4 regions of the Pseudorhodoferax sp. genome follow, and region 4 is predicted to be linked to each of the others. Evidence: predicted binding sites of a transcription regulator. Region 4 holds the regulator's gene; each other region holds the start of a gene.
The links. Region 4 encodes sigma-54, which starts transcription at its own class of promoters, with help from an activator protein. Its sites were predicted from a motif close to TGGCANGNAANCTGCTTT; they were not measured.
Positions count from the first base shown of each region.

Region 1: the regulator sigma-54 is predicted to act here: its motif matches at 4,292-4,309, upstream of glnA (type I glutamate--ammonia ligase).
Region 2: the regulator sigma-54 is predicted to act here: its motif matches at 4,474-4,491, upstream of QM782_RS15245 (CmpA/NrtA family ABC transporter substrate-binding protein).
Region 3: the regulator sigma-54 is predicted to act here: its motif matches at 2,994-3,011, upstream of mdoH (glucans biosynthesis glucosyltransferase MdoH).

Region 1 is NZ_JASGJZ010000001.1:2,934,812-2,940,483, reverse strand. It holds gene QM782_RS13830 (YncE family protein) at 1-531, shown strand, start outside; gene QM782_RS13825 (polysaccharide deacetylase family protein) at 518-1,354, shown strand; gene QM782_RS13820 (sterol desaturase family protein) at 1,342-2,397, shown strand; gene QM782_RS13815 (EI24 domain-containing protein) at 2,428-3,345, shown strand; gene QM782_RS13810 (competence/damage-inducible protein A) at 3,323-4,150, shown strand; gene glnA (type I glutamate--ammonia ligase) at 4,359-5,672, shown strand, end outside.
Region 2 is NZ_JASGJZ010000001.1:3,247,131-3,252,802, forward strand. It holds partial or broken gene QM782_RS15225 (FAD-dependent oxidoreductase) at 1-415, opposite strand, end outside; gene QM782_RS15230 (GAF domain-containing protein) at 441-1,316, opposite strand; gene QM782_RS15235 (ABC transporter ATP-binding protein) at 1,328-2,134, opposite strand; gene ntrB (nitrate ABC transporter permease) at 2,128-3,051, opposite strand; gene QM782_RS15245 (CmpA/NrtA family ABC transporter substrate-binding protein) at 3,063-4,319, opposite strand; gene QM782_RS15250 (nitrate- and nitrite sensing domain-containing protein) at 4,637-5,672, opposite strand, start outside.
Region 3 is NZ_JASGJZ010000001.1:1,097,412-1,103,083, reverse strand. It holds gene QM782_RS05245 (purine-nucleoside phosphorylase) at 1-693, opposite strand, end outside; gene mdoH (glucans biosynthesis glucosyltransferase MdoH) at 898-2,943, opposite strand; gene QM782_RS05235 (sigma 54-interacting transcriptional regulator) at 3,165-4,571, opposite strand; gene QM782_RS05230 (hypothetical protein) at 4,573-5,247, opposite strand; gene QM782_RS05225 (sensor histidine kinase) at 5,237-5,672, opposite strand, start outside.
Region 4 is NZ_JASGJZ010000001.1:1,600,686-1,606,357, reverse strand. It holds gene hydA (dihydropyrimidinase) at 1-392, shown strand, start outside; gene QM782_RS07500 (D-glutamate cyclase family protein) at 389-1,201, shown strand; gene QM782_RS07495 (SDR family oxidoreductase) at 1,257-2,063, shown strand; gene QM782_RS07490 (GlcG/HbpS family heme-binding protein) at 2,175-2,594, shown strand; gene QM782_RS07485 (THUMP domain-containing class I SAM-dependent RNA methyltransferase) at 2,614-3,825, opposite strand; gene QM782_RS07480 (RNA polymerase factor sigma-54) at 3,828-5,408, opposite strand; gene lptB (LPS export ABC transporter ATP-binding protein) at 5,422-5,672, opposite strand, start outside.

The DNA of each region.
Region 1 (5,672 bases), 1.3 Mb from region 4:
ATCGACCGTCGCAGCACCACGGTGTATTCGTCGATGCAGGACAGCAACGAGCTCGTCGCGCTGGACCTGGCGACGCAGAGCGTGCGCTGGCGCGTGCGCACCGGCGAGATGCCGGCCGACGTCTTCGGCACGCCGGACGACCGGCACCTGCTGGTCGGGCTGACCGGCAGCGACAGCGTGCAGGTGTTCGACGTCTCCGGCAAGGAACCGCGTGCCGTCAAGCTCATCAAAACCGGCAATGGCGCCCACGCCTTCCGCAGTGCCGGGGACGGGCGCCACGTCTTCGTCAGCAACCGCGTGGCCAACACCATCAGCAAGATCGACCTGCAGAGCCTCGACGTCGTGGCCACCTACCCGGCGCCGGGCGGGCCCGACTGCATGGAACTGTCGGCCGACGGGCGGCTGCTGTATTTCACGTCGCGCTGGGCCCGCAAGCTCAGCGTACTCGACCTGCAGAGCGGGCAACTCCTGCAGGTCAAGGTCGGTCGGTCGCCGCACGGCGTCTGGACGCTGGACCATGCCGCGCGCTGATGCCCGCGCCCCGTTCGCCCGCACTGCGCTGGCACTCGGCCTGCTGGTCGCCGCCGCCGGCAGCGCGGCGGCGACCTGCCCCCGCCCGCTGTACCTGACCTTCGACACCGGCCACATGGGCGTGGCGCCGCTGGTGGCCGAGGTGCTGCGCCGGCAGGACGTGCGCGTGACCTTCTTCGCCGCCAACGAGGCCACGCAGCAGGGCGACGGCAGCCTGGGAGGCGCCTGGGCGCCCTGGTGGCGCGAACGCGCCCGCGAGGGCCATGACTTCGCCTCCCATACCTTCGACCACGTGTACTGGAGCGCCGACGTCGCGCCGGCGCGCGACGGCTCGCCACGCTTCCGCGTGCGCGCCTCGGCCGGCCCGCACGTGGGCCAGACCCGGCTGTTCAGTGCCGCGCAGTACTGCGAGGAGATCGCCCGCTCGGCCCGGCGGCTCGAGGAGATCACCGGCCAGCCCGCCCTGCCGCTGTTCCGTGCGCCCGGCGGCCGCACCTCGCCAGCGCTGCTGGCCGCCGCGCGCGCCTGCGGCTATGCGCACGTGGGCTGGGCGCCGGCCGGCTTCCTGGGCGACGAACTGCCGAGCGAGCGCTATCCCAACGCCGAGCTGCTGGCCAAGGCCCTGCGCGACATCCGCCCCGGCCAGATCCTGATGGCCCACCTGGGCATCTGGTCGCGCAAGGACCCGTGGGCGCCGGCCGTGCTCGAACCGCTGATCGAGGGACTCAAGGCCAAGGGCTTCTGCTTCGCGACGCTGCGCGAGCACCCCGAGTTCGCCAAGTGGATCGCGGCGCACAAGGACGAGCTGCCGTGGAGCCGCTGACCGACCTGTTCGGCGCCGCCCAGCAGTGGCTGTTCGAGACCGTGGTGCAGCCGCTGGTGTTCGCCGCGGGGCTGGGCGGCTGGGTGGAGGACGCCTTCGTCGGCACCGGCTGGCTGCTGGTGGGCCTGGTGCAGATCGCCGTGATGCTGCTGGTGATCGGCCCGCTGCAGCGGCTGCGGCCGGTCGAGCCGGTGCGCGACCGCGCCGCCATCCGCACCGACATCCTGTACACGCTGGTGCACCGGCTGGGCCTGTTCCGGCTGGCGCTGTTCTTCACGCTGGAGCCCTGGACGGACAGCCTGTTCGGCTGGCTGCGCGTGGCCGGCCTGCCGGCCTGGCAGCTGGACGACCTGTGGCCGGGCGTGACCGACGTGCCCTGGGTCAGCCTGCTGCTGTACCTGGTGCTGTTCGATTTCGTGGACTACTGGATCCACCGCGGCCAGCACGGCATGCGCTGGTGGTGGAGCCTGCACGCGCTGCACCACTCGCAGCGCCAGATGACGATGTGGAGCGACAACCGCAACCATCTGCTGGACGACCTGCTGCGCGACGCGATCCTGGTCGTGGTGGCGCAGCTGGTCGGCGTCGGGCCGGGGCAGTTCGTCGCCATCGTCGCGCTGACGCAGCTGTCCGAGAACTTCCACCATGCCAACCTGCGGCTGTGGTTCGGCCGCGTCGGCGAGCGGCTGTGGGTCAGCCCGCGCTTCCACCGGCGGCACCACGGCATCGGCATCGGCCACGAGGCGCAGCAGGCGCGACGTCGCCGCGCCGCCGGGCCACTCCAAGGCGCAGCAGCCCCCTCGGCGGGCAGCGCGGCACACGACGTGGCAAGCGTGGGGGCCAACCGTCTCGGCGGCGTGAATTTCGGCGTGCTGCTGCCCTGGTGGGACATGCTGTTCGGCACGGCCGACTTCACGCTGCGCTACGACCCGACCGGCATCCGCGACCAGGTCGAACCGGGCCCGCGCGGCCTGCGCGACTACGGCCGCGGCTTCTGGTCCCAGCAGTGGCGCGGGCTGCTGCGCTTGTTCGGGCGGGCCTGACGCGCCAGCCCGCGGGAGTATCCTCAAGCCATGCGTTTGCTGCTTGATTCCTTCTGGCGCGCGGCGGCCTACTGCCTGCATCCGCGCGTGATCGCGCTGTCCATCCTGCCGCTGGTGCTCATGGCCGTGCTGGCGCTGGGGCTGGGCTATTTCTTCTGGGAATCCACGATCGCCTGGACGCGCGCCTGGCTGAGCGGCTGGCCCTGGTTCGGCACCGTCATGGGCTGGCTGCAGGGCTGGGGCCTGGGCGAGGTCCAGACGCTGATCGCGCCGCTGCTGGTGGTGGCGCTGGTCACGCCGGTGGTGGTGGTGCTGTCGCTGCTGCTGGTGGCCTCGCTGGTCACGCCCTCGGTCGTGTCGCTGGTCGGCGAACGGCGCTTCCCGCACCTGGACAAGCGCCGTGGCGGCTCCTTCGCCGGCAGCCTGTTCGGCGCGCTCTGGGCCACGGTGGTGGCGCTGGCGGTGCTGGTGCTGTCGATCCCGCTGTGGCTGGTACCACCGCTGGTGCTGGTGCTGCCGCCGCTGATCTGGGGCTGGCTGACCTACCGCGTGATGTCCTACGACGTGCTGGCCGAGCATGCCAGCAAGCCCGAGCGCGTGGCCCTGATGCGCGAGCACCGCGTGATGCTGCTGGTGCTGGGCGTGCTGACCGGCTACCTGGGCGCCGCGCCGGCGCTGGTCTGGGCCTGGGGCGCGCTGGCCATCGTGCTGGCACCGGTGCTGGTGCCGCTGGCGATCTGGCTGTACACGCTGGTGTTCGCATTCTCGGCGCTGTGGTTCACCCACTACGCACTGGCGGCGCTGCAGGCCATGCGCATGGCGGAAGCCGCCGACGTGCGGGCCGTCGAGCCGCCCGCCTCCGCCCCGGCGACCGAGCTGCTGGTGGAGCAGGGCCCGGCCGGTTCCCCCTCCTCCACCTCCGCCTATGTCCCTCTGCCTCCCCCCTGAAGTACCGCCCCGGGCCATCGGCCTGGTCATCATCGGCGACGAGATCCTGTCCGGCAAGCGCGCCGACAAGCACCTGGCCAAGGTCATCGAGCTGCTCGCCGCGCGCGGCCTGCAGCTGGCCTATGCCGACTACGTCGGCGACGTGCCCGAACGCATCACCGCCACGCTGGAGCGCGCCTTCGGCAGCGGCGACCTGGTGTTCAGCTGCGGCGGCATCGGCGCCACGCCCGACGACCACACCCGCCAGTGCGCCGGCCGCGCGCTGGGCCGCCCGCTGGTGCTGCATCCCGAGGCCGAGGCGCTGATCCGCGAGCGCATGCGCGACGTGGCGCGCGAGCAGGGCCTGCCCTACGAGCCCGAGCGGCCGGACAACCTGCACCGGCTGAACATGGGCGTGTTCCCCGAGGGGGCCGCCATCATCCCCAACCCCTACAACAAGATCCCGGGCTTCAGCCTGGGCCACGTGCACTTCGTGCCCGGCTTCCCGGTCATGGCCTGGCCGATGATCGAATGGGTGCTGGACACCCGCTACCGGGCCTTGTTCGCCCAGGCAGCCTGGGCCGAACGCTCGGTCATCGTCTACGGCGCCATGGAATCCGCGCTGGTGCCGCTGATGGAAGCCATCGAGCGCGAGCATCCCGGCGTGCTGGTGTTCAGCCTGCCCAGCGTCGACCACCCGGAGCACGGCCACCACATCGAGCTCGGCGTGAAGGGCGCCGCTGCGGCCGTCGCGCCCGCCTATGCGGAACTGCTCGCCGGCCTGCGCGCGCACGGCCTGCCGCTCGGCCCCGAACTGGTGCGTTGAGCGTGCATCGATCTGGTGCGCAACCAGGATCGCACCATTGATGTGCGGAATCGTCCGCCTGAGCAGTAGGATGCGCGGTCTGCCGCCCGTGGAGCCGCAACGCCATGCGATCGGATTTGCCGTTTTTGGTGCGTCGGTCCGTGGCATGGAAACTGCATCCGCATCGCCGTCTTTCTTGTAGACCCCAAACCAACCCCAGGAGCTTTTGATGGCCAAGACCGTCGCAGACGTGATGAAGATGGTGAAGGAGAACGAAGTCAAGTTCGTCGACTTCCGGTTCACCGATACCCGTGGCAAGGAGCAGCACGTCACCGTCCCCGTGTCGCATTTCGACGAAGACAAGTTCACCTCCGGTCACGCGTTCGACGGTTCCTCGGTCGCCGGTTGGAAGGGCATCGAAGCCTCGGACATGCAGCTCATGCCCGACCCGAACACCGCCAACATCGACCCCTTCTTCGAAGAGACCACGCTGTTCCTGCAGTGCGACGTGATCGAGCCGGGCGACGGCAAGGCCTACGACCGCGACCCGCGCTCCATCGCCAAGCGCGCCGAGGCCTACCTGAAGGCCTCCGGCCTGGGCGACACCGCCTACTTCGGGCCGGAACCCGAATTCTTCATCTTCGACGGCGTGCGCTGGAGCAACGAGCCCGGCCGCGTGTTCAGCGAGATCGAGGAATACGAAGCCCCCTGGAACAGCGGCGCCAAGCTGGAGGGCGGCAACCGCGGCCACCGGCCCACGGTCAAGGGCGGCTACTTCCCGGTGCCCCCGGTCGACAGCACGCAGGACATGCGCGCCGAGATGTCCCTGATCCTGGAAAGCCTGGGCGTTCCGGTCGAGGTGTTCCACCACGAAGTGGCCGGCGCCGGCCAGAACGAGATCGGCACCAAGTTCTCCACGCTGGTCGAGCGCGCCGACTGGACCCAGGTGCTGAAGTACGTGGTCTGGAACGTCGCCAACAGCTACGGCAAGACGGCCACCTTCATGCCCAAGCCCTACGCCGGCGACAACGGCTCGGGCATGCACGTGCACCAGTCCATCTGGAAGGACGGCAAGAACCTGTTCGCCGGCGACGGCTACGCCGGCCTGTCGGACTTCGCGCTGTTCTACATCGGCGGCATCATCAAGCACGCCCGCGCGCTGAACGCCATCACCAACCCCGGCACCAACAGCTACAAGCGCCTGGTGCCCGGCTTCGAGGCCCCGGTGAAGCTGGCCTACTCGGCCAAGAACCGCTCGGCGTCGATCCGCATCCCCTACGTGGCCAACCCCAAAGGCCGCCGCATCGAGGCGCGCTTCCCGGACCCCTCGTCCAACCCCTACCTGTGCTTCTCGGCCCTGATGATGGCCGGCCTGGACGGCGTGGAGAACAAGATCCACCCGGGCGAGGCCGCCACCAAGGACCTCTACCACCTGCCGCCGGAAGAGGACAAGCTGGTCCCCACCGTCTGCCACAGCCTGGACCAGGCCCTGGAGTACCTGGACAAGGACCGCGCGTTCCTGACCAAGGGCGGCGTGTTCAGC
Region 2 (5,672 bases), 1.6 Mb from region 4:
TGTCGGCGATGTCGCGGTAGGCGACCACGCCCCGCAGGCCCTTGCCGGGCACCGGCAGGATGAAGGGGTTGGACCCGGTGGCCAGCAGCAGCCGGTCGTAGCCGGCCTCGACCACCGTCCCGTCCGGCCGCTCGGCGTGCACGACGCGCCGCACGCGGTCGACCGCCGTGACGGTGCAGCCGGCGTGCAGCGTGATCCCGTGCTCCGCATACCACTCCCAGCTGTTCAGCACGATCTGCTCGACGGTCTGCTCGCCGGCCAGCACCGGCGACAGCAGGATGCGGTTGTAGTTGGGGTGCGGCTCGGTGCCGAACACCGTGATCTCGTACAGCTCGGGCGCCAGCTTGATCAGTTCTTCCACCCCGCGCACGCCGGCCATGCCGTTGCCCACCAGGACCAGTTTTCTCTTCTGCATGGGGTTCTCCGCTGCGGTGAGGGGTCTAGAAGACCAGGTGCAGGACCGAGGTCAGGTGCCCCTGCGGGGCGACCGGCAGCGCGATGGCGTTGCCGGCCACGCCGGGTTGGCCGGTGCGCAGCGCCTCGGCCACGCAGGCGTCGGCAAGCAGCGTGGGCGCCGCGGCGTCGCGCACGCCCTCGGCTTCGGAGAACGCGAAGCGGCACTGCGGGCCGGCCGCGGCGGCTTCCCAGACCGCCACGCCGCGCGCGATCGGCGTGTCCAGCGCCGACAGGAAGGCCACGACGTAGTCCGCGCCGTCGGTGGACGAGGCCGGCATCGCGAAGCCGCGGTTGATGCCGACCTTGACCGCGCTGTCGGCGCGCAGAAAGCCCGAGCCCTTGCCCAGGTCGGGCAGGAACACCGGGCGCTGCGCCTGCCAGGCCAGGCCGGGCAGGCCGGTGCCGCGGCGGAACGCGGTGGCGCGCGAGATGAATTCGAAGGTGTCGCCGGTGGTGCCGTAGTAGCCGTCGACCAGCGTCAGGTCGGCCGAGTCCCCGGGCCGGTTGGCCCACAGTTCGATGGCGCCGGCATGGGCCGCGTCGTCGCCGCAGAACAGCACGGCCACGGCGCGCAGCTGCGCGCCGGCGAACACCGGCAGCGCGATGCCGCAGCTCAGGCCCTCGGCGCGTGCCGCCGCGCCGCGCCGGAAGTAGGAGTGCTCCAGGTCCTTGAGCACGATCGGGCGGCCCTGTTCCCAGGCCTGGCCGGGCAGGCCCTCGCCGCGGCCGAAGCACAGCTGCTCGGTGGCGGCCTGCAGGCACGTGGCACCGCCGAACAGCCCGCCGCCGAACTCGAGCAGCGTGCCGTCGGCGCTGGGCCGCCAGTACTCGATCGCGCGGATGAAGGTGTTCTTCTGCATGGCCGTTTCCTTCAGGCGGCCTTCTCGACGTGGGCCTGCCGCGTGTAGAGGAAGTCGATCACCGCCTTGCGGTACATCACGTAGTGGCGGTCCTCGGCCAGTTCCACGCGCCGGCGCGGGCGCGGCAGGTTCACCGTCAGCACCTCGCCGATGGTGGCGGCCGGGCCGTTGGTCATCATCACGATCTTGTCGGACAGCAGCACGGCCTCGTCGACGTCGTGCGTGACCATGACCACGGTGCTGCGGGTCTTCTGCACGATGGCCAGCAGCTCGTCCTGCAGCTTGGCGCGCGTCAGCGCGTCCAGCGCGCCGAAGGGCTCGTCCATCAGCAGCACCTTGGGTTCCATGGCCAGCGCACGCGCGATGCCCACGCGCTGCTTCATGCCGCCGGAGATCTCGCCGGGCCGCTTGTGGGCGGCATGCGCCAGGCCGACCAGGGCCAGCGCGGCGTCGGTGCGCTGGCGCAGCTGGCTTCTGGTCTCGCGGTCGCCGAACACCCGCTCCACGCCCAGGTGGATGTTCTCGAAGCAGGTCAGCCAGGGCAGCAGCGAATGGTTCTGGAACACCACGGCGCGCTCCGGGCCGGGGCCGGCGATCTCCTTGTCCGCGCACAGCAGCACGCCCTGGGTCGGGCGGGTCAGGCCGGCGATCAGGTTCAGCAGCGTGGACTTGCCGCAGCCCGAGTGGCCGATCAGCGCGACGAACTCGCCCTTGGCCACCGTCAGGCGGATGTCGCGCAGCGCGGTGAACGGGCCGCGCGCGGTCTTGAAGCGCTGCTCGACGCCCTGGATGTCGATGTACTTCGGATCGTTCACGATTGGACCTCCTCGAAGGTGAAGGCCGAGGCCAGCTTGACCAGCGCGAGTTCGAGCAGCAGCCCGACGATGCCGATCACGAAGATGGCGATGAGGATGTTCTTGACGTTCAGGTTGTTCCACTCGTCCCAGACCCAGAAGCCGATGCCCACGCCGCCGGTCAGCATCTCGGCCGCCACGATCACCAGCCAGGCCGTGCCGACGGCCAGGCGCACGCCGGTCAGCATGTAGGGCAGCACGGCCGGCAGCAGGATCTTGGTGGCGATCTTCCATTCGGACAGGTTCAGCACGCGCGCCACGTTCATGTAGTCCTGCGGCACACGTTGCACGCCGACGGCGGTGTTGATGACCATGGGCCAGATCGAGCAGATGAAGATGGTCCAGATCGCGGCTGGGTTGGCGCCCTTGAAGATCAGCAGGCCGATCGGCAGCCAGGCCAGCGGCGAGACCGGGCGCAGCAGGCTGATCAGCGGGTTGAACATGCGCGACAGGAAGGCGAAGCGCCCGATCAGGAAGCCCAACGGAATGCCGACCAGCGCCGCCAGGCCGAAGCCCAGGCCCACGCGCTGCAGCGAGGCCAGCACGTTCCAGCCCACGCCCTGGTCGTTCGGGCCGGTGCGGTAGAACGGGTCGCTGAAGACCTCGACCGCCTGCTGCCAGGTCTCCAGCGGGCGCGGGAAGCTGTTGCCGCTGAAGTGCGCCACCAATTCCCAGACCAGCACCAGAAAGCCCATGCCCAGCACCGGCGGCAGCACGCGCAGCCACAGGCCGCGCCAGTCGATGGCGCGCCTGCGGGTGGCGGCGGGCGGGGCCGGCACGGCCGCGGCGCTGGCGGGCGCGGTCAGGTCGCGGCTGGGCTCGGCGGCCGCGCGGGCCGCGGTGGCGGCCTCCAGCGGGCCATGGAAGACGGCAGATACCATGGTCGTTCTCCTCAGGCCTTGATGGCGAAGCCGTCGGCGTACCTGGCCGGATCCTTGCCGTCCCAGACCACGCCGTCGACCAGCTTGCTGCTGCGCAGGTTGCTGGAGGGCAGCGGTGTCTTCGAGGCTGCCGCGGCCTGCCTGTACAGGTCGATGCGGTTGACCTCGCGCGCCACGCCCAGGTAGTCAGGGTGCGCGTTCAGCAGGCCCCAGCGCTTGTGCTGCGTCAGGAACCACATCGCGTCGGACAGGTAGGGGTAGGTGGCCTGGCCCTCGTCGTAGAACTTCATGTGGTCGGGGTCGTCCCAGCTCTTGCCCAGGCCGTTGTCGTAGCGGCCCAGGATGCGGTCGACGATGGCGGCCTTGTCGGTGTTCACGTACGAGCGCGCGGCGATGGTCTCGGCCATCTTCTGCTTGTTGGACAGCGAGGCGTCGATCCAGCGGCCGGCTTCCAGGATCGCGGCCGCGACGGCGCGGCAGGTGTTCGGGTTGGCGGCGGCGAAGGCGGCGGTGGTGCCCAGCACCTTCTCGGGATGGTTCTTCCAGATCGCCTGCGTGGTGGTGGCGGTGATGCCGACGCCGTCCATGATGGCGCGCTGGCCCCAGGGTTCGCCGACGCAGAAGCCGTCCATGTTGCCCACGCGCATGTTGGCCACCATCTGCGGCGGCGGCACGGTGATGATCTTGGCGCCCTGCAGCGGGTGCACGCCGTGGGCTGCCAGCCAGTAGTACAGCCACATCGCGTGCGTGCCGGTCGGAAAGGTCTGCGCGAAGGTGTATTCGCGCTTCTCCGTGGCCATGAGTTTGGCCAGCGTCGCGCCGTCGGTGGCGCCTCGGTCGGCCAGCTTCTTCGACAGCGTGATGGCCTGGCCGTTGCGGTTCAGCGTCATCAGGCTGGCCATGGCGGTCTTGTTGCCGCCGATGCCCACGTGCAGGCCGAGCAACTGGCCGTACAGGATGTGGCTGAACTGGTTCTCGCCGTTGAGCAGCTTGTCGCGCACCGCGGGCCAGCTGGCCTCCTTGCTGGGGATGATCTTGACGCCGTACTTCTGGTCGATGCCCAGCACCGAAGCCATGACCACGCTGGCGCAGTCGGTCAGCGGGATGAAGCCGATCCTGACCTCCTTGCGCTCGGGCGCGTCCGAGCCGGCGGCCCAGGCGCCGCGCGCGGCCAGGTCGCCGAGCAGCGCCGTCGCGCCGGCGGCGCCGGCCCGGCGGAGGAAGTCCCGGCGCGCCGGCGCGGGGCGAGGGGAGGCTGGAAGGGTCATGGGGCGAACTCCTGGGATCGACAAGCGGGGCGGAAAACGAAACGGCGTCCATCCCGCACCCGCGCACCTGCGCAGACGAGGGATGGACGCCGTTGTCCATGGGGCTGGAAGCCGGGGAACAGGAGCCGCCGTTGGCTCTGCTCGCGGACAGCTCCATGCAGGTCCCATGCCAGCCGTCGTGCCCGGATCGGCGGCGGATCGAGGGGGTGGCGCCCTGCACGCCGGCCCATGGGCGCTGCTGCGGGAGCGATCGTGGTGCACGGGCACAAGAATTGTGCGATGCAGCAAGCTTCCGGCCGCTGGCCGGAACGGTCCGGTCAGAGGTAGTCCGACAGCGCCAGCATCGACTGGGCGACGTCCAGCAGCTTGCGGTTCTGGTTCATCGCGGTCCGGCGCATCATCTTGTGGGCGTCGGCCTCGCTGAGCTTGCGCGAGGCCATCAGCAGGCCTTTGGCGCGCTCGATGATCTTGCGCTCGTTCAGCGATGCGCGCACCGTTTCCAGTTCGTCGGCCATCTGCTGCAGCCGGCGCGACTGTTCCTGCACCAGCGCCATGATCGAGCGCTCCAGCTGCGGGCCGTAGGGCGGGTTCGCCGACGGCGTGCCGGCGGCGCGGACCAGCGCGTCGCGGATCGCCTCGTGGTCGCGCAGTTCGGCCCTGGCCGTGTCGATCCGCGCGGCGCACAGGCGCAGCAGTTCGCCGGCCAGCAGTTCCTCGACTTCGCGCAGCGCATCGATGCGCTGGCTGCAGCACTCGAACCAGACCAGGGCCAGCTCCGGGTCGAGTTGCCCGTCGGCGCGCAGCGCGCAGCCGATGCGGCGCAGCCGCTCCAGCTCGGCCTGCGTGCGGGCCCCGGCGGCGGCTTGCCAGGTGGCCTGCACGGCCGGCCCGGCGAAGTCGAGCGCGATGCGGAAGCAGCGCTCCTGCGACTCGATCAGGTCGAGCCACTGCTGCTGCCGGCCCGCGTCCATGTGCCCCTGGGCGAAGCAGGCACCGCCGAAGGCGCGCTCCTGGCCGGCGAACTCCTTGCCCTGCATCAGGTTGAACAAGGCCACCAGCGCGCGCGAGACGTCCGGGTCGGTGGCGCTGTCGGCCGCTTCGAACACGACCTGCAGCAGGCCGGCGATCAGCCGGACGAAGGCAGCGTTGGCCGCCGGTACGTCGATGGCCTGGGCAGCGGCGTCGCGCCGCAGCGCGGGCAGCGCGTCCAGCCCATGCAGCACGCCGGCGATGCGGCTGAACAGGCGCGCGCCGTTGCGCACCGGATGGACCGCCGAGGTGTCCATCGCGTCGAAATGCGCGCGCAGCGCCTGCGCCGCCGCATCGCACTGCAGGCATTGGCTGGCGCGCTGC
Region 3 (5,672 bases), 500 kb from region 4:
CACGGACGGCGCGCGGCGCGCCCGCGGATCGGGGTAGCGCAGCCGGTAGGCCCGGGCGCTGTCCGAGTCCTTCAGCGGCGTGCCGGCCGACAGCTGCATGGCCCAGCCGAGCAGCGCGGGGTTGAGCCGGAAGCGCCGGTATTCCTCGTAGCCCTTGCGCGGCATGAAGGTCGGCGCGCCCGGCGTGTTTTCCTCCGGCGCCCAGCGGTGGCCCAGGTCGTAGTCGACCAGCCAGCTGCCCCAGAACACGTCGCCGATGGTGCCGCGGGACGGCGGCGTGCCGGCCACGCCGGTGATCAGGTAGTAGGCCTGGGAGAAGTCGAAGGCCGGGTTCAGCAGGATGGCCTGCATCGACGCCGAGGAATTGACCTTGCCCATGCCCAGCACCGCGCCGCACACGCCGTCGCTGTTGCAGTACACGGGCGCGATGGCGCCGGCCACGCGGATGGGCGTGGCGTTCTGCCAGTAGCGCTCGTACCAGTGCTGGAACTCGCCGGCGCGGTCGCCCGTGTTCCGGCCGATCTCGAACATGGCGGCGACGAAGACCTTGACGCGGATCGGCGCGGCCGCTGCCGCGGGCGCCGGCGCGGCGGCGACGGAGGCCGCTGGCCCCGGCCCCGTGGCGCAGCCGGCCAGCAGGGCCGCGGCGGCCAGCCAGGCCGCGGGTTGGAGGAACGGGCGGAAAGATGTCATGGGAAAGTGCCTTGCTTGGAGAGTGGAGCCGGGCCGCGCGGCCGCGCCATTGGACCGCCGCCCGGCCCTGCATCCTAGGCAGGCCGGGCGCGGCTTCCAAGCATCGATTTTCGTGCGGGGTGTGCGCGCAATGCGTATGGGGCTGCTGCGGCGGAAAACGAAAACGCCCCGCGGGGGGCGGGGCGTTCCGTGGGGCGTGGCGGCTCAGGCGGCCAGTGCCAGCGGCGTCTGCCGCAGCGGCAGCCTGGCGTGCATCCAGGCGCGGCGCAGCACGGCCGGCGACCAGCTTTCCTCGGGGATCAGCAGCCAGCGCTGGCGGCGCATGGCGGCGCCCAGGTCGCTGCGGCTGGTCAGCACGCTGACGGGGATGGCCAGCAGCAGCGGCAGGCCCACCGGCAGCAGCCACACCAGCGCGCTCGGGTCGATCAGCGCGATGCCGGCGGCCAGCAGCGCGATCACGCCGCTCATCGGTGCCAGGCTGCGCGCGGCATCGCGCCAGCGCAGGGCCGCGGCTTCCCGCGGGGGCGACTTCCACTCCAGCTTCAGGCCGGTCAGCGCGACCAGCACGAACAACGAGTGGGCCAGCATGCGCACCGGCGACTGCAGCATGGCCATGAAGGCTTCCAGCGCGGCGCTCTTGACCAGGCCGAAGGTGCCGCCGTAGCGGCGCTGCTCGCCCTGGATCAGCACGGCGGCGATGCCCAGCACGCGCGGCAGGAACAGCACGGCCAGCGTCCAGACCCACAGGCCGACCAGCTCGCCCGGCACGGCCGACAGGGCCTGGCCCACGCCGGCCAGGCCGGTGGCCTGGGCATGGCCGTTCAGCCACAGCGCGGTGCCCAGCGTCATGAAGGCCAGCCACAGCGGGGCCGACAGGTAGGACATGGCGCCGGTCGCGAACATCGCGCGGTGCACGCCGGCGATGCCGGGCTCGGCCATCAGGCGCGCGTTCTGCAGGTTGCCCTGGCACCAGCGGCGGTCGCGCTGCAGCTCGGACAGCAGGTCCGGCGGCTGTTGCTCGTAGCTGCCGACCAGGTCGGACACCAGCCACACGTGGAAGCCGGCGCGGCGCATCAGCGCGGCCTCGACGAAGTCGTGCGACAGGATGCCGCCGGACAGGCCGCCCGTGCCCTTGATCGGGGCCAGCGCGCAGTGCTCCATGAAGGGCTGGACGCGGATGATGGCGTTGTGGCCCCAGTAGTGGGACTCGCCCAGCTGCCAGTACTGCATGCCCAGCGTGAACAGGCGGCCGGTCATGCGCGAGGCGAACTGCTGCGCGCGGGCGTGCAGCGTCTGGTGGCCGATCGACTGCGTGGCGGTCTGGATGATGCCGGCGCGCGGATGGGCTTGCATCAGCTTGACCATGGAGGTCAGGCAGTCGCCGCTCATGACGCTGTCGGCGTCCAGCACGACCATGTACTTGTAGTCCTTGCCCCAGCGGCGGCAGAAGTCGGCCACGTTGCCGGCCTTGCGGTGCGTGCGCCGCGTGCGCAGGCGGTAGTAGACCTCGATGCCCGGGGCGCCCTGGCCCTCGGCGGCCAGCACGGCGCGCAGGTCTTCCCAGGCGGCGCGCTCGGCGCGCTGCTTCTCCGGGTCGTTGCTGTCGGACAGCACGAACACGTCGAAGGCGCGGCCGTGGCCGGTGGCCAGCACCGACTCGCAGGTGGCGCGCAGGCCGGCGAACACGGTGGCGACGTCCTCGTTGCAGATCGGCATGATGATGGCCGTGCGCGCATCGGCGCCGGTCGGCATCGCGTGGTCGCGCACCTGCCGGGCCGACAGCGCATGCCGGTCGCCGCGCAGCACGACGAAGAAGCCCATCAGCGCGGTGCCGAAGCCCGACACGATCCAGGCCGACAGCAGCGCGAACAGCGACAACTGGCCGATCTCCAGGAACAGGTTGTCGTAGTCCGGCTGCATGCCGGCGAACAGCGTGGTGGCCAGCGCGGTGGTGGCCAGCACGATCAGCAGCAGCGCCAGGCGGCGGCGGCTGGCGGCCCGTTGCCAGGGCTCCTGCGGCGCCTGGGCGACGCGGGCGGCGGCCGGCCGCACGCCGGGCAGCGACATCAGCAGGGCCGTGCCCACGCTGTTCCAGAAGCCGCGCCACGGGCGCGGCGTCATCGAGCCGCGGTTCACCGGCGGCGCGGTGACCGAGTTCGGGTGGCGCTCCGCACGCAGCGCGCTGCGCTGCTGGTCCCAGGCGCGACCGACGATCTGCCGGCCGACGCGGGCGAAGTGTTGTGGGTCCATGGTGCTCTCGGGTTGCGTGGAGGGGTGGGAGACGATGCTCATGCCCTTCTAGTGCAAACCCCATGCCAGCCGAAAAATCCATGCTGAATCAAAGACTTGCATGGATTTTTCGAGGATCCTGCCGGCCGGTCCCGGAAAACGGCCCCGGAACCCCCTGGTTTTGTCGCCAAACGGCGACAAGTCAACCGGTGTTTGCTGGATTCTTCTGGAGCGACAAGGACTTAGCCTTGTCGTGGTTCGGCGACGCCATCGCCAGGAGCCGCCGATTCCCCCTTGAACAGGCCCGGCGTCAGCTCGTGCTTCTGCATCAGCCGGTAGAACTCCGTGCGGTTGCGGTCGGCCAGGCGGGCGGCGTCGGCGGCGTTGCCGTCGGTCAGCTTCAGCAGGTTGATCAGGTACTCGCGCTCGAACTTGCGCTTGGCCTCGGCGTAGGGCAGCACCTCGATCGCCGGCTGGCGCAGCGCGCGCTGCACCAGCGCCAGCGGCACCAGCGGCGTGGTGGACAGCGCGCATACCTGCTCGACCACGTTGTGCAGCTGGCGCACGTTGCCGGGCCAGGCGGCGGCGGTCAGCGCCTTCAGCGCCTCGGGCGCGAAGCCGGACAGGCGCTTGTGGTACTTGCTCGCCAGCCGCTGCAGGAAATGCTGGGCCAGCAGCGGGATGTCCTCGCGCCGCTCGGCCAGCGGCGGCAGCGTCAGCGTGACGACGTTCAGGCGGTAGTACAGGTCCTCGCGGAACTGGCCGGCCGCCATCGCGCTCTCCAGGTCGCGGTGCGTGGCCGACAGGATGCGCACGTCCACCGGGATCGACTGGCTGGAGCCGAGCGGGCGCACCGCGCGCTCCTGCAGCACGCGCAGCAGCTTGACCTGCAGCGCCAGCGGCATGTCGCCGATTTCGTCGAGCAGCAGCGTGCCGCCGTCGGCGGTCTGGAACAGGCCCTTGTGGTTGGTCACGGCGTCGGTGAAGGCGCCGCGCACGTGGCCGAACAGCTCCGATTCGAGCAGCGCCTCGGGGATGGCGCCGCAGTTCACCGCGACGAAGGGCTTCTTCGCGCGCGCGCTGGCGTTGTGGATCGCGCGCGCCAGCAGTTCCTTGCCGGTGCCGCTGTCGCCCAGCATCAGCACGCTGGCGTCGGACTGAGCGACCATCTTGGCCTCGGCCAGCACCTCGGCCATGCGGCCCGAGCGGCTGACGATCTCGTCGCGCCAGCGCTCGTCGCCGCCGGCCTGCGGCACCGGCGCGGCCGGCGCCGACAGCGACAGCGCCTGCGCGATCTTGTCCAGCAGGGCCTTGCCGTCGAAGGGCTTGGTCAGGTAGGTGAACACGCCGCGCGCCGTGGCTTCCACCGCGTCGGGGATGGTGCCGTGCGCCGTCAGCAGGATCACCGGCAGCGCCGGGTGCCGGGCGCGCACCAGGTCGAACAGCGCCAGCCCGTCGCGGCCGGGCAGCTGCACGTCGGACAGCACCAGCTGCGGCGGCTCGATGTCGAGCTGGTTCAGCGCCGCCTCGGCCGAGCCGACGGCCGTCACGCGGTAGCCGGCGGCCGTCAGCCGCATGGACAGCAGGCGCAGCATGTCCGCGTCGTCGTCGACGACCAGCAGGTGCGCGCGGGGGGCGGTGGCGGCCATGTCAGGGCTGCTGGGGGAGGCGGTGCTGCGCACCGTTGTTGGCCGGCGCCGGGCGCGAGGTCAGGCTGCGCTCGAGCGCGCGCATCGCCTCCAGCCGCTCGTTCAGCTGGTCGATGCGGCGCTGCTGGTCGCGCAGCTGCTGGGCCTGGCGGTCCAGCGCGTCCTCCACCCGGCGCTGCTCGGCGTAGCGCGCGGCCAGCATGCCGGCCAGCGGGTACAGGCCGCGGGCCTCCTCGCGCGGATTGCCCAGCACGCGCTGGGTCAGGCCCAGCGCGCGCGCCAGGTCGGCCGGCACGCGCGTCTGCGCCAGCGCGATCGCCAGCTGCAGTTCCTGGCCGGGCTGGCGTTGCGGCTCCGGCGTTTCCGACAGCCGCGTCAGCTCCTGCGCCAGCTCGGACGGCGCCATGCGGCGCACGCGGTCGGCGTAGACGAGCAGGGCGTGCGAGGTGGTGCTGCCTTCCGTGCGCACGCCGCCGGGCAGGCCGCCTTGCACCGGCAGGGCCACCACCGGCCCGGCCGGCGGCGGCGCGACCACGGCCGGCGGCGGGGGCGCGGCCGGGACGGCGGGCGGCGGCAGCGGTGCCGGCGGCGGCACGGCGCAGCCGGCCAGCACGGCGGCGGCCAGCGCAGACCAAAGGGGAGGGAACGCGCGGGCCGCGCGTGGTTCAGGACACATGGGGCAGTTCGATGCGGAAGTGGGCGCCGGGCGTGCCGGCCAGCAGCGTCATCTTGCCACCATGCGCTGCGATGTATTCGTGAACGATCGAAAGACCGATGCCAGTACCTTTCACGACGCCCTCGGGCTGGCGCTGGCCACGGTAGAAGGGTTCGAAGATGCGCTCGCGGTCGGCCGCGGCCACGCCGGGGCCCTGGTCGATCACGTCGATCTGCACGCGCTGGTCGAGCTGCTGCAACTGCAGCTCGATGCGCCCGCCCGGCGGCGAGAAGCGGATCGCGTTGGACAGCAGGTTGGCCAGCACCGTGCCGATCTTGGCCGCGTCCACCTGCGCCGTCACGCTCGGCCCCTCGACCTGCACCGTGAGCTGGTTGGCGCGCCATTGCAGGCGCTGGGCGTCGACCTGGGCCTCGATCAGCGCCAGC
Region 4 (5,672 bases):
ACGGCATCCCGGGGCTGGAGACGCGCCTGCCGCTGCTGTTCTCCGAAGGCGTCATGGCCGGCCGGCTCACGCTGGCGGAGTTCGTCGAGCTGTGCTGCACCGCGCCGGCGCGCCTGTACGGGCTGCTGCCGCGCAAGGGCCAGATCGCCGTCGGCGCCGACGCCGACCTGGCGCTGTGGGACCCGCAGCGCCGCACCGTGATCGACAACGCCCTGCTGCACCACAACGTGGACTACACGCCCTACGCCGGCATGGCCGTGACCGGCTGGCCCACGCACGTGTGGCTGCGCGGCGAGCTGGTCTGCGCCGACGGAGAGCTGCGCGGCCGCCCCGGCCAGGGCCGCTTCCTGCGGCGCGGGCGGCACGGCATTCCGCTGAGGGCTGCGCCATGACGCGCGCCGCCGATGCGCCGGCGGGCGCGGCGGCGCGGCCGGGGCCCGGCGCCTCGCCCAGGGCCGTGCGCCTGGCCGCGCGCGCGGGCCATGCGGGCACCACCTCGGGGCTGGCGCCGGGCTTCCTGCAGGGCAACCTGGTGGTGCTGCCGGCCGAGGCGGCGGCGGAGTTCGCCGAGTTCTGCCGCCGCAATCCCGGGCCGCTGCCGCTGCTGGCCGTGGGCCGGCCCGGCGACCCGGCCCTGCCCGCGCTGGGGGAGGACATCGACGTGCGGCGCGACCTCGGCGGCTACCAGCTCTGGGCCGGCGGCCAACCCGCCGGCGCGCCCGCGGACCTGCTCGCCCACTGGCGGCCCGACGACGTCGCGGTGGTGGTGGGCTGCTGGTTCTCGCAGGAGGCGGCGCTGGCGGCCGCCGGCGTGCGCATGCGGCACCTGGAGCAGGGCATCCAGGGCGGCCTGTTCCGCACCCGGCTCGCCGCCACGCCCGCCGGGCGCTTCCACGGGCCCATCGTGGTGTCCGCGCGGCCTTTCGCCGATGCGGACGTCCCCGCCGTGCGGCGCCTGGGCGCCCGCCTGCCCCAGGCCCACGGCGCGCCGCTGCACCAGGGCGACCCGGCGGCGCTGGGCATCCGCGACCTGCGCCGGCCCGACTTCGGCGAACCCCTGCCGCCGCTGCCCGGCGAGACCATGCTGTACTGGGGCTGCGGCCTGACGGCGCACGAGGCCCTGTGCCGCGCCGGCGTGCCGCGCTACGCCACCCACCGGCCCGGCTGCATGCTGGTGACCGACCTGCCCGCGCCGGTGTAGCGGCCTACGCTTTCCTTCCTTACTTTCCCACGCAGCCCATACGCAAGGAGTTCCCATGGACCTCGGACTGGCAGGCAAACGCGCCCTGGTGCTGGGCGGCAACCGCGGCATCGGCGAAGGCATCGCCCGCGCGCTGGTGCGCGAAGGCGCGCACGTGGCCATCACCGGCCGCGAGGCGGCCCGGCTGGCCGCGGCGGCCGAGGCGCTGCGCAACGAGGGCCGGGCCGCGGGCCACGCCGCGGCGCAGGTCGAGGCCTTCGGCCTCGCACTCGGGGACACCGAGGGCCTGGCCGCCTTCGCCGCGCAGCTGGCGCAGCGCTTCGGCCCGATCGACATCCTCGTCAACAACACCGGCGGGCCGGACTACGGCGGCGCCAGCGGCCACGGCCCGCAGGCCTGGCGCACGGCCTTCGAGGAGATGGTGCTGCCGGTCATCGTGCTCACCGACCTGCTGCTGCCCGGCATGCGCGCGCGGGGCTGGGGGCGCATCCTGACGGTGGTGTCCTCGGGCGTGCTGCAGCCGCTGCCGGTGCTGGGCATCTCCAACAGCCTGCGCGCCGCGCTGGTGCCCTGGTCCAAGACGCTGTCGGCCGAGGTCGCCCGCGACGGCATCACGGCCAACATCCTGGTGCCGGGCCGCATCGACACCGAGCGCGTGCAGCGCACCGACGAGGCCATCGCGGCGCGCGAGGCGCTTACGCCCGCGCAGGTGCGCCAGCGCTCCACCGCCGGCATCCCCCTGGGCCGCTACGGCGACCCGGCCGAATTCGGCGCGCTGGCCGCCTTCGTCGCCAGCGTGCCGGCGGCCTACATCACCGGCAGCATGCTGCGCTGCGACGGCGGCAACATCCGCGCCGTTTGAACGCGCCCAGCCCGCCCCCCGCGGGGGGCGAGAAAACTCGGGCCGCGCCGGCGTTTTCCTGAGAGTCTGGGCCGCCCCTTTCTTGAACTACCACTGCGAGGAATTCCCGCCATGCCCCTGACCGCTTCCCGGATCCGCCTGACCGACGAAGGCGCCACGCTGCTGGTCGAGGCCGCCGCGGCCAAGGCGCGCGCCATGGGCCAGCCGCAGTGCATCGCCGTCGTGGACGAGGGCTGCAACCTGCTGGCCTACCTGCGCATGGATGGCGCCAAGCTGCTCTCGCGCGAGTCGGCCATCCGCAAGGCCATGACCGCCGCCTCCGGCCGCGTGCCGACGGGGCAGCTCGCCGAGGGCCTGGACGCCCGGCTGGCGCTGGCCACGGACGGCCGCGTCACCAACCTGCAGGGCGGGCTGCCGATCGTGCTGCACGGCCAGGTGGTCGGCGGCATCGGCATCGGCTCGGGCACCGGCGCGCAGGACGCCGAGGTGGCCGAAGCGGCGCTGGCCGCGCTGGTGCGCGCCGCGGGATAGCAGCCGGGAGCGAAGGGGCTCAGGCCGCGGGCGCCGCCGGCCTGCGCGCCGAGCCCTGCACCATGTCGAAGCGGAACAGCCGGCACTCGATCGGGCCGTTCCACATCGGGATGCGGCGCGATTCCTTCAGCCGCATGCGGCTGGCCAGCTTGGTGTCCGGCGTCAGCACCCAGGCGGTCCAGCCGGCGTAGTGGTGCTTCCAGTGCGCCGCCAGCCGCGCGAAGAAGTCGCCACCGCCCTCGGCCAGCGCGGCCTCGCGGCCCGGGCGGGCGCGCTCGCCGGCGACGCCGGCGACGCCGATGCGCTCGCCGTAGGGCGGGTTCAGCAGCAGCACGCCGGGCTCCTCGCACGGCGGCAGGCGTTGCAGCGCGTCGCCGCCGCGCAGTTGCACGGCCTCGGCCACGCCGGCGCGCTCGGCGTTGCGCTGCGCGAAATCGACCATGCGGTGCGCCACGTCGCTGCCGAACACCGGCGCCGTGGGGGCGTGGCGCGCGGCCTCGGCCTCCTCGCGCAGTGCCTGCCACACGTGCGGCTGGAACGGCGCCAGTCGCTCGAAGCCGAAGCGCCGCCGCAGCCCGGGCGCCACGCCGCAGGCGATCTGCGCGGCCTCGATGGCGATCGTGCCGCTGCCGCAGCAGGGGTCGTACAGCGGGGTGCGGGCATCCCAGCCGCTGGCCGCCAGCATGGCGGCGGCCAGCGTCTCCTTCAGCGGCGCGTCGCCGGTGTCCGCGCGCCAGCCGCGCTTGAACAGCGGCTCGCCGGAGCTGTCGATGTACAGCGTCAGCCGGTCGGTCGTCAGGTGGGCGTGGATGCGCACCTGCGGGGCGCGCGTGTCCACGTCGGGCCGGCTGCCGGCGCGGTCGCGGAAGCGGTCGGCGATCGCGTCCTTGATGCGCAGCGCGGCGAAGTTCAGGCTTTTCAGGGGGCTGCGCTGCGCGGTCAGCTCGATCCTGAAGCTCTGGCGCGGGGTGAACCAGGCTTCCCAGGCGACGCCGGCGGCGACCTCGTACAGGTCCTGCTCGTGGCGGTAGCCGCCGTGCGCCAGCTCGATCAGCACGCGCTGGGCCAGCCGGCTGTACAGGTTCAGCCGCATGGCGTCGCGCCACGGCGCCGACAGCCGCACGCCGGCGCGGCGCGCCTGCACCGGGCAGCCGGCGATGCGTGCGGCCTCGTCGGCCAGCAGGGCCTCGACGCCGGCGGCGCAGGGCAGGAACAGGCGCAGGTGCTGCACGGCTAGAGCGCCTTGCGCAGGTTGGTCGGCGCGATGCGCAGCGCCTCGCGGTACTTGGCCACGGTGCGGCGCGCGCACTCGATGCCCTGTTCCTTCAGCATCTCCGAGAGCTGGCTGTCCGACAGCGGCTTCTTCGGGTCCTCGGCCGAGACGAACTGCTTGATCAGCGCCCGCACCGCCGTGCTGGAGGCATTGCCGCCGGTCTCGGTGCCCAGCGAGGAGCCGAAGAAGTACTTCAGCTCGAAGGTGCCGAACGGCGTGGCCATGTACTTGGCCGTGGTCACGCGGCTGATGGTGGACTCGTGCAGGCCCAGCTCGTCGGCGATCTCGCGCAGCACCAGCGGGCGCATGGCCAGCGCGCCGTGCGTGAAGAAGTTCTTCTGGCGCTCGACGATGGCGTTGGACACGCGCAGGATGGTGTCGAAGCGCTGCTGGATGTTCTTGATGAACCAGCGCGCCTCCTGCAGCCGCTGCTGCAGCGCGGCGGTGTCGGAGGCGTCCCGGCCGCCGCCGCGGTGCTGCTTGAGCGCGTTGGCGTAGATGTCGTGCACGCGCAGGCGCGGCATCACGTCGGGGTTGAGTTGGACCTTGAAGCGCGCCTGGGCGCCGCGCCCGACCTTGGTGACGATCACGTCCGGCACGATGACGTTGCGCTCGACGTCGACGAACTTGCGGCCCGGCTTGGGCTCCAGCCGCGTGATCAGCGCCAGCGCGGCCTTGACGCCGGCCTCGCTGTCGTCGCACAGGTGGGCCAGGCGCTTGAGGTCGCGCCGTGCCAGCAGCTCCATGCTCTGGCGGCACACGCGCAGCGCGGTGCCGCGCAGCGCGGGGTCGACCTCGTCCTCCGGCAGCACCCGGATCTGCAGCGCCAGGCATTCGCCCAGGTCGCGCGCGCCGACGCCGGCCGGCTCCAGGTTCTGCAGCAGGCGCAGCGCGACGGTGAAGCGGTGCAGCAGCTCCTCGCGCGCCTCCGGGTCCTCGGGGGCGAAGCCGGCGGCCAGCTCCTCCAGGCTGTCTTCGAGGTAGCCGTCCTCGTTCAGCGACTCGATCAGGAAGCGCAGCGCCGCCGTGTCCTCCGCGGACAGCCGCAGCGCCAGCGCCTGGCGGTGCAGGAAGTCCTGCAGCGACTCCTGGCTGCGCGCCAGCTCGGTGGCGTCGGCCTCGCCCTCCTCGCCCTGGCCGTTGCCGCGGGCCGGCGCGTCGCCGCCCCATTCGCTGTCGTCCGGCGCCAGGTCGTGCGTGCCGTCGCCGTCCCAATCGTGCTCGTCGGCCTGGCCGGTCAGCGGCGATTCGGCCTCGCCACGGGTGTCGGCCAGGCCCTCGCTGGCGTAATCCAGCCCGCTCTGGGCCGCCACCTCGGCCTCGCGGTCGTCGTCGCGCACCGGTGCGTCGGACTGCGCCAGGCCGAAATCCTCGCCCGCATGGTCGTCCATGGCCTGTTCGAGGAACGGGTTCTCGTCGAGCATCTGCTCGACCTCCTGGGACAGCTCCAGCGTGGACAGCTGCAGCAGCCGGATGGATTGCTGCAGCTGCGGCGTGAGCGCCAGGTGCTGCGAGACGCGCAGGGACAGGCTTTGCTTCATGGCGCGGCCCCGGCTACATCCTGAAGTGCTCGCCGAGGTAGACCCGGCGCACTTCCGCGTTGTCGACGATCTCGGCCGGCGTGCCCTTGGCCAGCACCCGGCCCTCGCTGATGATGTAGGCGTGGTCGCAGATGCCCAGCGTCTCGCGCACGTTGTGGTCGGTGATCAGCACGCCGATGCCGCGGCCCTTCAGGAAGCTGACGATGCGCTGGATCTCGATCACGGCGATCGGGTCGATGCCGGCGAAGGGCTCGTCCAGCAGGA